DNA from 2 places in the Bradyrhizobium sp. 160 genome. Region 2 is predicted to be linked to the other one. Evidence: predicted binding sites of a transcription regulator. Region 2 holds the regulator's gene; the other holds the start of a gene.

Region 1 (7,751 bases), on a different contig from region 2:
AGCGCGAAAGCGATACGGGGATGCTGTCGCCTGAAGCGGCGCATGCGCACCTTGATCCGGAACGTCCGACCCATCGCCACCGACCCTTGTCCGAAACCCCGTGCCCGCCGTGTGCGACGATGTCGCGTCGACCTTGCGAACAGCTTGAGGCTTTGGCGCCGCCTCCCAACAGGGTTGACGAGGTGTTAACGCTTCAGAGCATGATCCGCAAAAGTGTGCAGCGATTTTCCGAAAAGATCATGCTCAAGCAAGAAGCTAAAGCGCGATCGTGATCTCAGCGCGCTTTAGAGCGAGGCGGCCTGCAGGTGGCCATGGCCGCCGCGGGCGCCGACGATCAGCGCCGCGGCCTCGCGCTGCGAGAACGTCTTCGAGCGCACATAGATGCGGTAATCGGCCGGTCCTTCGGTGGAGAGATAGATCACCTGGCCGCCGTCGACGGGCTGCGCGGCGATCGAGACCAGGCGTGTCGACGGATTGCCCTGGCAGGAATCCGATTCCGAGCCGAGGCCATCGTCGACCACCGCGAAGTCCGCAGCGTCCGCATTGTCGGTGACCTGGACCCGTACCGTGGCCTGCGCGGGATCATCGGTGAAGGCGACATGCACGCCGGCGGTCCAGAACACGGAGGTGAGCTCGACCGAGGTCTCGCCCAGGGCAATGCAGGGATGCGAGACCGATCCGATCTCGGCGCGGGCGAACACCGCCGCCGCCAACAGGGGAACAACCGACGCCAGGATCTTGAAACGCAACATGACACTCTACTCGCCCGCCCCGCGGGAACTCGTGTTGGAAACACATGCGGCTTATGGTTTGCAGAGCGTAAAGGAAACTCGTTACCGCCGGGTTGATGCGTGCGGGCTTCACGCCATCTGCCGTACATCCTCCGCGAGTGCGCGGTAGGACAGCGCTTCGGCGAGGTGCAGCCGGCCGATCTTGTCCGCGTTATCGAGATCGGCCAGCGTGCGCGCGACCCGCAGCACGCGGTGATAGCCGCGCGCCGACAGCCGCATGGTCTCCGCCGCGTCCCGCAATAGCTTGGCGCCTTGCGCATCCGGTTTTGCGATCTCTTCGAGGACCGAGGCCGGCGCCTCGGCATTGGTGCGGACGTTGGGCAGGCCGGCATCCGCATAACGCGCGAGCTGGATGTCGCGTGCCGCCGCCACGCGCGCGGCGACTTCGGCGGAGCCTTCCGCTGGCGGCGGCAGAATCAAATCGGCCGCGGTCACCGCCGGCACCTCGATGCGCAGATCAATGCGATCCATCAAGGGACCCGAGATGCGCGCCTGGTAGTCGCCGGTGCAGCGGTCGATGCGGCCGCGCTTGCAGGCATAGCCCGGCTCGAACGCGTTGCCGCAGCGGCAGGGATTCATTGCGGCCACCAGCATGAAGCGGGCAGGGTAGGTGACGCGATGATTGGCGCGCGACACCGCGACCTCGCCGTTCTCGAGGGGCTGGCGCAGCGAATCCAGCACGCGCGGATCGAACTCCGGCAGCTCGTCGAGGAACAGCACGCCCTGATGCGCCAGCGAGATCTCGCCGGGCTTGGCGCGCACGCCGCCGCCGGTGAGCGCGGCCATGCTGGCGGAATGATGCGGCGAGCGGAACGGCCGCCGCGCGGTTAGCGCGCCGCCCTCGATCTCGCCGGCGACGGAGGCGATCATCGAGACTTCGAGCAGTTCGCCTGGCGACAGCGGCGGCAGGATCGAGGGCAGGCGGGCCGCCAGCATCGATTTGCCGGCGCCAGGCGCGCCGATCATCAGCAGGTGATGTCCGCCCGCGGCTGCGATCTCGAGCGCCCGCTTGGCGCTCTCCTGGCCCTTGATATCGCGCAGGTCGAGGGACGAGGCGGCGGCCTCATGCACCTTCGGCGAGGGCCGCGACAGCACCTGCGTGCCCTTGAAATGGTTGGCGATCTGAATGAGTGATTGTGCGGCGATGATCTGGATGTCCGGGCTCGCCCAGGCCGCCTCCGAGCCGCAGGCTGCCGGGCAGATCAGGCCCTCCTCGCGCGCATTGGCGCCGATCGCGGCGGGCAGGACACCTGCGACCGGCGCAATCGATCCGTCGAGGCCGAGCTCGCCGAGAACGGTGAAGCCAGCCAGTGCATCGGGCGGGATCGCGCCGATCGCCGCCATCAGCCCGAGCGCGATCGGCAGGTCGTAATGGCTGCCCTCCTTGGGCAGGTCGGCCGGGGCCAGATTGACGATGATCCGCCGCGCCGGCAGCGCCAGCCCCGAGGCGATCAGGGCCGAACGCACCCGCTCGCGTGCCTCCGACACCGCCTTGTCCGGCAGGCCGACGATGGCGAAGGCCGGCAGCCCTGGGGCGACCTGCACCTGCACGTCGACCGCACGGGCCTCAATCCCCTCAAAGGCGACGGTAGAAACCCGCTGAACCATGCTCGAACCAGCCTGCCCTTTCGCGCGATTAGGGGTAGCAGAGTCGGGCGCCTTGCGCAAGAACAATACAGGAACATGTCCAAGGACCGACAAAAGTACTATCCGATCGTAAACGTGAAGCGGACACTACGCCTCGAATGCGAGCGGCTCCCCTCAGCACATTCCAACGAATGTCCGCTACTCCTACGCTTGCGGGATGGGCCGTGGTCTAACGGGTGAAGAATTCAAATGCTTGCAAATCGCCGGAGAAGCGAACGTCGGGTATGCAGCCGGCTCGCCAAAATCCATTTTGGCGCGGGCTCGCTGCCGCGCGACTGCACGATCACGGATATCTCGGATGGCGGCGTGAAAGTGGTGGCGGAATTCCTGGAAGTGCCGCCGCAATTCACCATCATCTTCGCGCCCGATTATTCCCGCCAATGCCGCCTGCGCTGGCGCATCGGCTGCGAGTTCGGCGCGGAGTTCGTCGATTAGACCTTAATGGTCGCGCCTCCTTAACGGGGCTTTAGCGTTAATGGGTAAGCATCTCTGATCAGTCGCCGAGTGATCAGAGTATGTCCAAGCGTCCGTCTCCCGCCTCTCCTTCGGCGAAATTCCTGCTTCCCGCGTTGATGGTGCTTGTCCTCGCCGGCTGCCAGACCAATGGCATCGAGGATGTCACCGGCGCGCTCGGCGTCAGATCTGAAGCCAGTGTGAAGGCCGACGCCAAGCCGGACATGGACACCTTGCGCGAACGCTATCGCGCCACGCCCGGTGATCCCGGCGTTGTGCTCGCCTATGGCAAGGCGCTGCGCGATAGCGGCCAGCGGGCGCAGGCGGTCGCGGTGATGGAGCAGGCCGTGCTCGGCCATCCCAGCAACAAGGCATTGCTCGCCGGCTATGGCCGCGCGCTCGCTGACAACGGCAATTTCCAGCAGGCCTTCGACGTCCTCGGCCGAGCGCATACGCCCGAGGATCCGGACTGGCGCATCCTGTCGGCGCAGGGCGCGGCGCTCGATCAGCTCGGCCGCAATGAGGAGGCGCAGCAATATTATGCGACCGCCTTGAAGATCGTGCCCGACGAGCCGCAGGTTTTGTCCAATCTCGGCCTGTCTTACATGCTCCAGAACAATCTGCCGCGGGCGGAGGAAACGATGCGCCGCGCGCACGAGCGCAATCCCGCCGATTCCCGCGTGCGCGCCAATCTCGCGCTGGTGCTGGGACTGGAAGGAAAGCAGGCCGAGGCCGAGGCTATCGTGAGGACCGACCTGCCGCCGGATCAGGCGGCGGCAAAGGTCACGGCGCTGCGGCAATTGCTGGCGAAGAAGCAGCAGCGGGCGGACAAATAGCCCGCGCCGTTTAGATCTCGTTTTTGGCGCGCTTTCTTGACGCGAACCCGGATCCGTCGCTCGAAAACGCGTCCAGCCCCTACGACGCCTTGCGATGCGGGGCGGATCCGCGGCCCGACCTGCCCTTCAGCTTCTTCAGCAGCGGGCCGAGCAGCGAGCGCCTCGGCTTCTTCACCTCGCCGCGGCCGGCGAGGCGGTTGGCCATGTTCTGGAACAGAAGGGTGGTGCGGTGGCTCTTGGAGATCTCCGCGATCATCTGGCCGTTGTTGGCGGCGGTCGAGAACAGCTTCGAATCGAACGGGATCACCGCGAGCGGCTGGCTCTCCATGGTTTTGGCGAAAGCCTTGACCTCGATCTCCGCGCGCTTGTGCATGCCGACCTGGTTGAGACAGTACAGCGGCGGCCGGTCGTTCGGGCGCGCCGCCTTGAGCACGCTCAGCATGTTCTTGGTGTTGCGCAAATTGGCGAGATCGGGCTCGGCCACGATCACGATGTCGTCGGCGTTGACCAGCGCCCGCCGCGTCCAGCCCGACCATTGGTGGGGTACGTCGAGCACGATGCAGGGCGTGGTCATGCGCAGCGTGTCGAACACCGCATCAAAAGCTTCGGCGCCGAAATCGTAGACGCGGTCGAGCGTCGCGGGGGCCGCCAGCAGGCTGAGGCGCTCGGTGCATTTGGCAAGCAGGCGCTCCATCAGCGCCGTGTCGGGCCGGTCCTGCGATAGCACCGCGTTGGCGATGCCCTGCAGCGGATCCTGATTGTAGTCGAGGCTCGCAGTACCGAAGGCGAGGTCGAGATCGATCACGACGGAATCGAGCGCGAGGTCGCGGGCGATGGTCCAGGCCACATTGTGCGCAACGGTGGACGCGCCGACGCCGCCCTTGGCGCCGACCACCGCGATGACGCGGCCGGTGATGATGGCTTCGGATGCCGAGAACAGGCTACAGATCGAGCGGACGACGTCGAGGGTTTCGACTGGCCCGACCACGTAGTCGTTGACGCCGCGGCGGACCAGCTCGCGATAGGGCGCGGTGTCGTTGGGATTGCCGATCACCACGACGCGGGTGCCGGGGTCGCAGACGCCGGCGAGGTCGTCGAGCCCCTCCAGGATGTCACGCGTGCCGTCGGATTCGATCACGATCACGTTCGGCGTCGGCATCGTTTCATAGACTTCGATTGCCGCAGCGAGACCACCGTCCCTGGCGGTGAGATGCGCCTTGGCGAGCCGCCGATCCTCCCCCGCCGCGGTCACCGCGGCGAGCGTCTGCTCGGTCTCGCAAAAGGCCTGCACCGAGATGCGAGGAACCGGTGCAATGTGTTCGTCGGGGTGCCGCGGATCGTCCGCTTCTTCGTCGTGGATGCCAGTCATTTGCCGGTGTCGCTAAGTTTGGCCTTGTCGGCCTCGGGATAGGAAGTCGCGGTCGTCGAGCCCTTGCGATAGCGGTCGAAGGCGATGTCGCGCCGTGCGGTGTAGGCGGGCGTCTCGGCGCGCGGCTGCTCGAGGTCGGCGGGATTGTCGATCATGGCCGCGAGGTTGCGCTGGCTGGCGCAGCCCAGATTGAAATACGGCCGGTTCTCATTGTAGCCGGGGTCGAGGATGTTCGGACCAACGTCTTCCGGCCACAACCCGCAGGGTCCGGCCACCGCGCTGAGTTTGGAATAGCTCAGCCGGATCGTCGGCAGGAGGCCGGGGTCTTCGGGACGATAGGGATGCTGGAGGATGGCGTGCGAGGGCACGCCGCCGGATGCGAGCGCGGAACGAATTTCTCGATAAGTCGCCGCCGCGGCACGCGAATTCGCGGTGTCGACGGGCACGTCGACGACGACGGAGCCGGTGCCTTCGCGCATCCAATCCCGGGCAATGCCAGCGACATCGGCGTGCTGCGCGGCCGAGAGGCCGCCGCGCGCCTTGCCGACGAAGATCACGATCGAGCGCCTACCCTCCTGCACCGCGATCGGGTGGCGCTGGCGATAGTCGGTCGGCACTGTCTGAGTGACGATTTCACCGGTGGTGTTGCACGCGCCCAGCATGACGGACAGCCCCGTCAGCACCAGCGCGACGCTCAAAGGGCGGCGTCGGTCGGCTATCGTCCTCGTCATCGCTTGATTCCCCTCTTGCCCCGTTTCTGCTCCGGTCCCCAGGCCGTCCGCTCGTCGTCAATCGATGATGAAGCCGAAATCGCCGGGCGTGCCGTTGATGGGATCGACGCGGCGCGTGATGCCATAAAGGCGGTTCATGCGGCCGAGCAGCGCCGTCTGCGCGTCGGAAGCCGGCGCGAAACCGTCGTCGGGCCGCGACAATTCCTTCTGGGCGACGGCGCGCACCACATAGGGCGTCACGATCACCATCAACTCGGTTTCGTTGTTGACGAAGTCCTGGCTGCGGAACAGCGCGCCGATGATCGGCACCTGGTCCACGCCGGGCAGGCCGTTGATCGCCTGCTTGGTCTGCTGCTGGATCAGGCCGGCCATCGCCATCGAGCCGCCGGAGGGAATTTCCAGTGTCGTTTCGGCGCGGCGGGTCTGAACCGAGGGAATGGTGATCGAGCTAGTCTGGCCCGCGGACACCGCCTGCGTCACCGAGATGGCGTTCTGATTCGACAGCTCCGAGACTTCGGTCATCACGCGCAGGCTGATACGTCCTTCGCTCAGCACGACCGGCGTGAAGTTCAGGGAGATGCCGAACTTCTTATAGGTGATCTGGGTGGTACAGACGTGGGTGACCGGATCGCAGGAATAGCCGGCCGGAATCGGGAATTCACCGCCGGCGATGAAGGTGGCGGACTCGCCGGAGATCGCGGTTAGGCTCGGCTCGGCGAGCGTGCGCATGACGCCGGCGCTTTCCATCGCGCGCATCGTGGCGTTGACGGTGGCCACGCCTTTTGCGAGTCCGGTAACACCGAGCCCGTTGCTGCTGACGAGAGGGCCGCCTGAGACCGAGAACGGGTTGGAATTGTTGAAATTCACCACCGCGGTGCCGGCGTTCAGGCTGGCGCTGAGATCGACGCCCAGCTGCTTGACGATATCGCGGCGCACTTCGCCGACCACGACCTTGAGCATCACCTGGTCGCGGCCGCGAACGACGATGTTGTTGACGACCTTGTCCGAGCCGCCGACGAGCTTTGCGGCGACGTCGCCCGCCTGCTGTGCCTCGACCGGGCTCGAGACCGAGCCGGTCAGCATCACGCTGTCGCCGATGCCTTCGATCTGCACGCCCGGCAGCGACTGGCGCAGCGCGGTGCGCATGCCGTTGAGGTCGCGCTTCACCGCGATGTCGTAGGAGGCGACCTGCTGGCCGTCGGCGGTGAAGAACACCACGTTGGTCTGGCCGACCTGGCCGCCGATGATATAGGCGCGCTGCGCCGAGCGGATTACGGCATTGGCGATCTTGGGATCGGCCACCAGCACGTCCTTGACCTCGCGCGGCAGGTCGATGACGACGGACTTGCCGACGCCGAGCGACAGAAAGCGCGTCCGCGCCGGCGCGATCGTCGCGACCGAGGACACACCGAGATCAGGCGCCTGCATCGGTGCCTGATCGCCGACCGGGGCATCCGCGGCACTGAGCCGGTCGGAGGCTGCGAGCAGCCCCAGCAGCAGCATCGTCCCCGCCAAGAACGAGCGCGCGCGCTTCCCCCGAATGCGCAGGCCCGTCCGATCATCCCCGTAGTTCATACTGTCCCCATCATCACTTCTGTGACGTCAGTTGGCGCGCCTGCACGCCATAACGAATTACGTTCACGCCACCGGGACGCTTGACCGCCTGGTCCTCGGGCGACCCGTCGACTGCGTTGGCATCGACGATGCTCCGCAGCGCGAGCTGGAGCGTGCCGCCCTGGCGCGCAGCCGACAGCGTGGCGACCTGGTCGGGCTTGAGCTCGAGCGTGACGGTCTTGCCGATCACGGCGGTCTGGCCGTCCTTTTCCTTCGGCGCCTGGTCGATCGCGAGCACGCGGATGTTGGTCAGGATGACCTCGGACACGATCAGATCGTTGCCGCCGGTCGATCCGTTGGTGTCGGGATT
Region 2 (7,751 bases):
GGTGCGGCAGCCCGATATCCTGATTGCCGGGGACGGCGCCAGCGTCGCGGTGCGGGGCAGGGACGGGCAGTTGCATGTGATCCGGGCGAGCAAGGATGGCTTTCTGCTCAAACAGTGGTTAGCTGCCGACGCCGATCCGCGCGATGCCGGGAGTAGCTCGCTGGCTGACGGCGTGTCGTGCGATGAGTCCGGCTGTGTGACGCCGCTTGCCGACGGTCGGCTGGTCGCGCTTTCCCTGCGCATCGATGCGCTGGCTGAGGATTGCAGTCGTGCCGCGCTGGTGGTCACGACGCGCCCCGCGCCGCCCGATTGCGCGGCGATGGTGGTCGACCGGCAACGTCTCGCCAGCCAAGGCGCGCTGGCATTGACGCAGCGTGGTGACGGCTTTGCGATTCAGGCGGTGAGAGCAAGAGGCACAAGCCGTCCCTGGCTGCCGGCCGGCGCCGGCGAGGGTGATTTCGACGGCAGCCTTGTGCCGAGGACGGCCGCGGCCCGCAACCGGGATGCAACGCCGGCGGAGACCGACCTGCAGGTCGACGATTAGGCGCCGGACGATTAAAAACAAACGCGAAGAGTAGGTCCGGGTCCGACCGGACGTTCCGCAGCATTAAATCTTACCATCTCGCCGGCCTCGGCCGGCGATGGCAATTTCAATCCTGGCCCGACCCCGCGGGCGGGGACGGCTCAGCCAATCGGCAAGCGCGTGATCGTCGACCGGCTATCGGCGACGATCTGCGGCTTGTGCTCGCGCTCGCTGACCGGCTGCGTCACCGGCAATTGCAGCACGGTTGCGCGCTGGCCTTCGACGAGCTGCGTCACCAGCACGTATTTGCCGTCGGGGAATTCGATCGCGTCATGATGGCGGTCGGGTATGTGCGGATCGATCTTGCCGAACTTGCCGACGCGGGAGTTGATGGTGCGCGTCCAGATCCAGCGATTATCGTAACGGACGTTGTCGGCGAAGGCGAGCTCCGTTCCCGGCAGCAGGCAGACGGCCACGGTCGGATCGGCCGCGGAAGCAAAGCCGCGCGTTGAGGTGCCGCGGAACGTTGTCGACACGATCGTCTCGCCGACTTCGGCGGGGCGAGATGCAACGGCATGCAGGCTGTAGTCACACATCGGGTGCTCCTCATTCGAAGATAGCAACCCGCGCCTCCTTCGGAGGCGCAAGCCTCTATCAGAGTGGAAGCACGTAACGCTCTGCTCCGTTGTAGGCAAATCTGCGGCTGGCGTTGCCGGACGCGATCACATTATCTTTCCCGAAGCCATAGGAACAAAGCTCGCTTCAGTGCATTCGGCGGATGCGAGCGCCCGTGGCCTACGGGCGCCGACCAGGGGAATGTGGCCAGCTTCGCCGTGGCTGTCGGTCGATGGCAGTTCGGGCGTTGCGGAAATGCTCGCTCCCTGCGTGCGCCGACTTGCGTGCGTGGTGCTGCAATTGAGTTGCGAATGCTTGCGCGGCCGATCAAGCGATCAGCACGCTGCGAAGGCGCTTAAGGCGATCCTGCACATCGTAATCTCCTAAGATCTCTTCACAAGCGATGAGTGCTTGGGGCCGCATGCCGAGGATGGAGCGCCGGAGAGAGGGGCCGGATAATCTGCGCAAGACCAAAAGACTATCCAGCTGGAGCGGACCGTCGTCCGCTCCAATCGGAATCATTGGTATCGAATGACCGCTAGCTCGTCTCAGTACTTGCGGTACAGCCCGATCAGCTTGCCCTGAATCTTCACCCGGTTCGGCGGCAGGATGCGCACCTCATAGGCGGCATTGGCGGGCTCGAGCGCGATCGACGCCCCCCGGCGGCGGAAGCGCTTGAGCGTCGCTTCCTCGTCGTCGATCAGGGCCACCACGATGTCGCCGGTATCGGCGCTCTCGTTACGCTGGATCAGCGCCATGTCGCCATCGAGAATGCCAGCTTCGACCATCGAATCGCCGCGCACTTCGAGTGCGTAGTGCTCGCCTGAGCCGAGCATGTCGGGCGGCACGCTGATGGTGTGACTGCGGGTCTGCAACGCTTCGATCGGCGTGCCGGCCGCGATGCGACCCATCACGGGCACCGCAACGGGACGCTCGCCCTCGTCCGCGGAAGAACTGGAGCTCGCGCGCACCTTGCCGAGATTGCCCTCGATGACGCTCGGCGTGAAGCCGCGGCGGCTGCCGGCGGCGGCCTGGAGCTCGGGCAGCTTGATCACCTCGATGGCGCGGGCGCGGTTGGGCAGGCGGCGGATGAAGCCGCGCTCCTCGAGCGCAGTGATCAGGCGATGGATGCCCGATTTCGAGCGCAGGTCGAGCGCATCCTTCATCTCGTCGAAGGAGGGCGGCACGCCGCTTTCCTTCAGACGTTCGCTGATGAACCGCAGAAGCTCGTATTGTTTGCGCGTTAACATCTCGACCAAAGTCCCCCGGTTGATGTCGTTCGATTCCGAGACGCTGAATTGGAGCGGTAGACCGCTACATGCTCGAAACAAATCATGAACGGACACTATATGTTCCATATGTGTTCCGCAACTGCTTAATTTACCGTGAACGCGGCAAAGTTCGCGGAACGCGTGTAGTGGATGCGTTCAGACGGGCAGGCGCAGCACCTCGCAAGGCGAGCCGGCCTCTGCCTTCGGAGCGAACGGTGCGCGGACGAGAAGTGCCTGTGCTGCAGCGAGATTCGCAAGCAGCGAGGAATCCTGGTGATCGACGGGAAGGGCCACCAGCGTGCCGTCGTCGCGCGTCTCCAGATGTGCGCGCAGATAGTCCGCGCGCATATCGTTTGCGTCCACATCGCGGCCGAGCACGGCGCGCTCTTGTCGGTGATGAATCACGGATCGTCCCGACAAGGCGCGAATCAGCGGCACCAGGAACAGGAAGGCGCACACGTAGGATGACACGGGATTACCCGGCAGGCCGATCACGCGCATCGCGCCGAGCCGCCCATGCATCATCGGCTTGCCCGGGCGCATCGCGATCTTCCAGAACGCCATCGCGACGCCTTCGTCCCTCAGCGCCTGCTGGACCAGATCGTGGTCGCCGACCGACGCGCCGCCGCTCGTGACCAGGATCTCGGCGCCGCTCTCGCGGGCGCGGCGGATGCCGGCAGTGGTGGCCTCCAGCGTATCGGCGACAATGCCAAGGTCGATGGTATCGGCCCCCTCGCTGCGGGCGAGCGCGTGCAGGGCGTAGCCGTTGGAATAGACGATCTGGCCGCGACCGGGCGTGGTTCCCGGCATTACCAGTTCGTCGCCGGTGGCGAGGATCGCGACCTTCGGACGGCGGCAGACGGCAAGCTGCGGATGATTCATGGCGGCGGCGAGTGCGAGATCGCGCTCGGTGAGACGGGTTCCCTTGCGCAGGAGCAGGTCGCCTTCGGAGAAGTCGACGCCCGCGGGGCGGATGTGGCGGCCGGCAATGGCGGCTTCCTTGATCGTGATGCGCTTGCCGTCCGCAACCGTGTCCTCCTGGATCACGACTGCGTCGGCACCGTTGGGAATGACGCCGCCGGTGAAGATCCGCACGGCTTCGCCGGGGCCCAGCGTTCCCGCGAATGGACGACCCGCCGCCACCTCGCCAATCAAGGTGAGCGCACTATCGAGCTTTGTTGCATCGCTCGCGCGCACCGCGTAGCCGTCCATCGCCGACATTGCTTCCGGCGGCTGTGTGCGCAGCGCCGCGACATCGCGTGCGAGCACGCGATGATAGGCCTCGTTGAGGGAAACCATCGCTTCAGGCAGCGGCTCCGCACCTGCCAGCACCGCGGCAAGCGCGTCAGAAACCGGCATCAAGGCCAAGGGCGGAAACTCCTGCTGAGCATATCGGCAATGGGCGGCGAAAGTTCTAGCCGAGTGCAGGCGTGAGGCAAAGGCGCCGACAGGATGATTTATCCTGCGTGATCTCCGTCATGAAGAATCGTGCGCAGACCGGTCACGGCATGATCCGGAAGGCGAGACAGACCGGTACGAGGATAGCCATGGCGAGGACGACAAGGATGAGCGCCACGGCCAGCATCGGATCAACTCTGCGTCTGTTCGCCCGAACTGACGCCGGCTGTCACGTCCGGAGCTTTGGGGCTTTGATCCTTGTCCGGCAGCGGATCGGCCTGCGACTTTAGGTCGGCGGCCTTGCTGATCAGCTTGGCGGAGAGGCGCGAATCCGAGGTGGTCTTGGCGAATTCGAGCAGCAAGGAGGCTTGCTTTGTGAGGTAGGCTTTGCCCAGCACGAGAATAAGTCCGATGTAGACGTCCCAACGGACTCATAGAGTCCGGAGGGAGGTATTCCGTTCCCGGAACTCTGTACAAAAATGTACAAAGTGAATTGGTCCCTACCCGAGCGGATTTGGGTGCCCGGAACCCGACCCGATCCGGTCGGCATCGGTGGTCAAATTCCCAACGCTAGCAAGGCCTTGCCGACATCACCGGGCGAGGTGACATGCACCGCCGTCAGTCCACGCGCTCGCGCCCCCTCGATGTTCTCGGCAAGGTCGTCGAAGAAGACGATTCGGCTGGCTGGCAGGCCGATCGCCGCCACGACATGATCGAACGCCTCTGCATCCGGTTTGCGCAGGCCGATGCTGGACGACAGATAGAGCTCGCGGAAATGCCCGAGCACCCCGGCATATTCCTTCGAGAAATAGTCGACATGTGGCCGGTTGGTGTTGGAGAAGGCATATAGCGGCACCTGCTTCGCCGCGCGCGGCAAGAGCTCGGCGATCTCAGGCATCTCGCCGGCGAAGATCGCGTTCCATCCCTCCAGAAATTGCGCGTCGGAAATGCCGATCCCGAGCGATGAACGCAGCGATTGGAAATAATCCTCGTCGCTGATCTTGCCGACCTCGTGCAGCCGGTAGGCCTCGTCACGCACATAGCGTGCGACGATGGCCTCGGGCTGGCAGCCCGCATGCCCCGCCCAGCAGGCGATCGCCTTGGAGAAATCGATATCGAGCACCACGCGGCCGAGATCGAACAGGAGCGCATCGGCGCTACCGGGGGAGAGTGAGGTCATCGCGTTCTTTCACTTTTCAGTATCGGTAGGGCTCGTGGTCGAACAGCGGGAACGCGCTGAACACGCTCGGCGCATTCGTTGCGGTCGCCTGATGCAGGCAGGATTTGTCGACTTCGGCGAACGAGGTGGCACCCAGGAGGCCGAGGCAGCGCAGCACTTCGTCCTCCAGCAGTTCCAGCATTCGCATCACGCCTGCTTCGCCGGCCGCGGCCAGCGCCCAGCATTGCAGCCGGCCGATGCCGACGATGTCGGCGCCGGCCGCGATCGCCTTGACGATGTCGGTGCCGCGGCAGAAGCCGCCATCGACCATGATCTTGGCGCGGCCCTTCACCGCCTCGACGATTTCAGGCAGCACATGCATGGCGCCGCGGCCGTGATCGAGCTGACGGCCGCCATGGTTGGAGACGTAGATCCACTCGACACCGTGATCGATCGCGATCTGAGCGTCCTCGGCGGTGGCGATGCCCTTCAGGATCAGTGGGATCCTGAACTTGTCCTTGATCATCTTCACCGTCCGCCATTCCAGACCCTTCTGGAAATCGCCGCCGGTCGCGCGCAGGCGGCTTTCGCGAACGTAGCGCTTGGCGATGTCACGTTCGCGACGGCTGTAATGGGCGGTGTCGACAGTCAGGCAGAACGCGGCATAGCCGTTCTTCTCGCTCCGGCTGACGACATCGGCGACGAAGGCATCGTCGCCGCGGACATAGAGCTGATAGAGCCGCAGCGCGTCGGGCGCGGCCTCGCCGGTCTTCTCGAGCCCCGGCTCGGACACCGAGCTCAACATGTGCGCCGCACCGAAGGTGCCGGCGGCGCGCGCGACGCTTGCCGCGCCATCGGGATCGAAGATCTCCAGCGCACCGACGGGGGCGAGCACCACCGGCAGCCGCATCCTGCGGCCGAACTGCTCGACGGAGCCGTCGACCTTGCGAACGTCGCGCAGCACGCGCGGGCGGAAGGCGATCTCGTCCAGCGCCATGCGGTTGCGGCGCATCGTGGTCTCGGTCTCGGCAGCGCCGACGATGTAGTCCCAGGCATTCTGGTTGAGGTTGGCGCGCGCCTTCCGGATGAACTCGTGCAGGTTCTGGAACGGCTCGTTGCTGGCGCCGAGTTCGACGTTCCTGTCCGGCCGGATGCGGGGCGCGTCATTCATTGTTGTCCTCCCGAGAATTTGAAGTCTTGTCGCCATCGCCTAGCGTGTCCGGCCCTCCAAAACCATCCTAAAATCGCATAGCTGCGAGGCGTGGGCGGCCGACCGATGCCGCGTTGCGCGAAGCGGTTTCGGAACGTTGCCAAAAGTTTAAGCCGAAGCGAAGGGATTTCGCCGGCGTACCGCCGCCGGCCTTCCAGGCGGCCTTGAAGAAACCAGAATGGTGTTGTGAGAGGTGACCTGGATCGCCATTTGCATGGCGGCTTCCAAGCCCGAGAGATAAGCCCTCAACAGAACCGCTAAGCAAAAGGCCAGCCTATCCATGCGGAAAACCCTGCTGTTCCCCCTGGGCGCGCTCACGGGAGTGTGTCTGACCCTTCTGGTAGCCAGTCCCCACGGCAGCGTGTGGGCGGCACGGGCGGCGGCGAGCGCGGACGATGCCTATTCCCAGCTCAATCTGTTCGGCGCAGTGTTCGAGCGGGTCAAGGCGAACTATGTTGAGAAGCCCGACAATGCCAAGCTGATCGAAGGCGCGATCACGGGCATGGTGACCTCGCTCGATCCGCACTCGCGCTACATGAATGCCAAGGCCTGGACCGAGATGCAGGAGACCACCTCCGGCGAGTTTGGCGGGCTCGGCATCGAGGTCACGATGGAGGATGGCCTCGTCAAGGTCGTCTCGCCGATCGACGACACGCCGGCCTCGAAGGCCGGCATCATGTCCGGCGACCTCATCAGCAAGATCGACGGCGAGGCCGTGCAGGGCATGACGCTCGAGCAGGCCGTCAACAAGATGAAGGGGCCGGTCGCCACCAAGACCAAGCTCACCATCGTGCGCAAGGGTGCCGACGCGCCGCTCGACGTCGCGATCACCCGCGAGATCATCCATGTGCGCCCGGTGCGCTTCCACGTCGAGAATGGCGACATCGGCTATATCCGCATCACCTCGTTCAACGAGCAGACCACCGACGGCCTGAAGAAGGCGATCGCGTCGGTCTCCAAGGAGGTCCCTCCGGAGAAGCTCGCAGGCTATGTTGTGGACCTGCGCAACAATCCCGGCGGCCTGCTCGACCAGGCCGTCTCGGTGTCGAGCGCATTCCTCCAGCGTGGCGAGGTCGTCTCGACCCGCGGGCGCAATCCGGAAGAAACCCAGCGCTTCACCGCGCATGGCGGCGATCTCACCAAGGGCAAGCCGCTGGTGGTTCTGGTCAATGGCGGCTCGGCGTCGGCTTCCGAGATCGTGGCCGGCGCCCTGCACGATCACAAGCGCGCGACGATCATCGGCACGCGCTCGTTTGGCAAGGGCTCGGTGCAGACGATCATTCCGCTCGGCGCCGGCAACGGTGCGCTGGCGCTGACCACGGCGCGCTACTACACGCCGTCGGGCCGCTCGATCCAGGCCCAGGGGGTCGCGCCCGACGTCGAGATCCTCCAGGACGTGCCGCCCGAGCTGAAGGGCCGGATGGATACCATGGCGGAGTCCCAGATGCGCGGGCACCTGTCGGCCGCCGATGGCACTGAGCAGACCGGTTCCCAATCCTACGTCCCGCCGGAGGAGAAGGACGACAAGGCGCTGCATGCGGCCTATGACTTCCTTCACGGCGTCACCGCGAATGC

The links. Region 2 encodes LexA, which represses DNA repair genes until DNA is damaged. Its sites were predicted from a motif close to TGTTCNNNNTGTGTTCNG; they were not measured.
Region 1: a site for LexA is predicted at 2,458-2,475, ahead of IVA98_RS09790 (YifB family Mg chelatase-like AAA ATPase). Genes of this name have one in related genera too.

Annotation. Positions count from the first base shown of each region.
Region 1 covers NZ_JADPKD010000028.1:36,402-44,152, forward strand. Annotated here, with positions in the region: gene IVA98_RS09780 (ATP-binding protein) at 1-74, opposite strand, end outside; gene IVA98_RS09785 (hypothetical protein) at 285-752, opposite strand; gene IVA98_RS09790 (YifB family Mg chelatase-like AAA ATPase) at 861-2,399, opposite strand; gene IVA98_RS09795 (PilZ domain-containing protein) at 2,628-2,873, shown strand; gene IVA98_RS09800 (tetratricopeptide repeat protein) at 2,954-3,727, shown strand; gene IVA98_RS09805 (CpaE/TadZ family protein) at 3,807-5,096, opposite strand; gene IVA98_RS09810 (CpaD family pilus assembly protein) at 5,093-5,827, opposite strand; gene IVA98_RS09815 (type II and III secretion system protein family protein) at 5,885-7,402, opposite strand; gene cpaB (Flp pilus assembly protein CpaB) at 7,416-7,751, opposite strand, start outside.
Region 2 covers NZ_JADPKD010000008.1:596,187-603,937, reverse strand. Annotated here, with positions in the region: partial or broken gene IVA98_RS05630 (ComEC/Rec2 family competence protein) at 1-544, shown strand, start outside; gene IVA98_RS05625 (hypothetical protein) at 685-1,119, opposite strand; gene lexA (transcriptional repressor LexA) at 1,687-2,388, opposite strand; gene IVA98_RS05615 (molybdopterin molybdotransferase MoeA) at 2,566-3,777, opposite strand; gene IVA98_RS05610 (hypothetical protein) at 3,999-4,205, opposite strand; gene IVA98_RS05605 (HAD family hydrolase) at 4,364-4,987, opposite strand; gene IVA98_RS05600 (alpha-hydroxy acid oxidase) at 5,004-6,137, opposite strand; gene IVA98_RS05595 (S41 family peptidase) at 6,457-7,751, shown strand, end outside.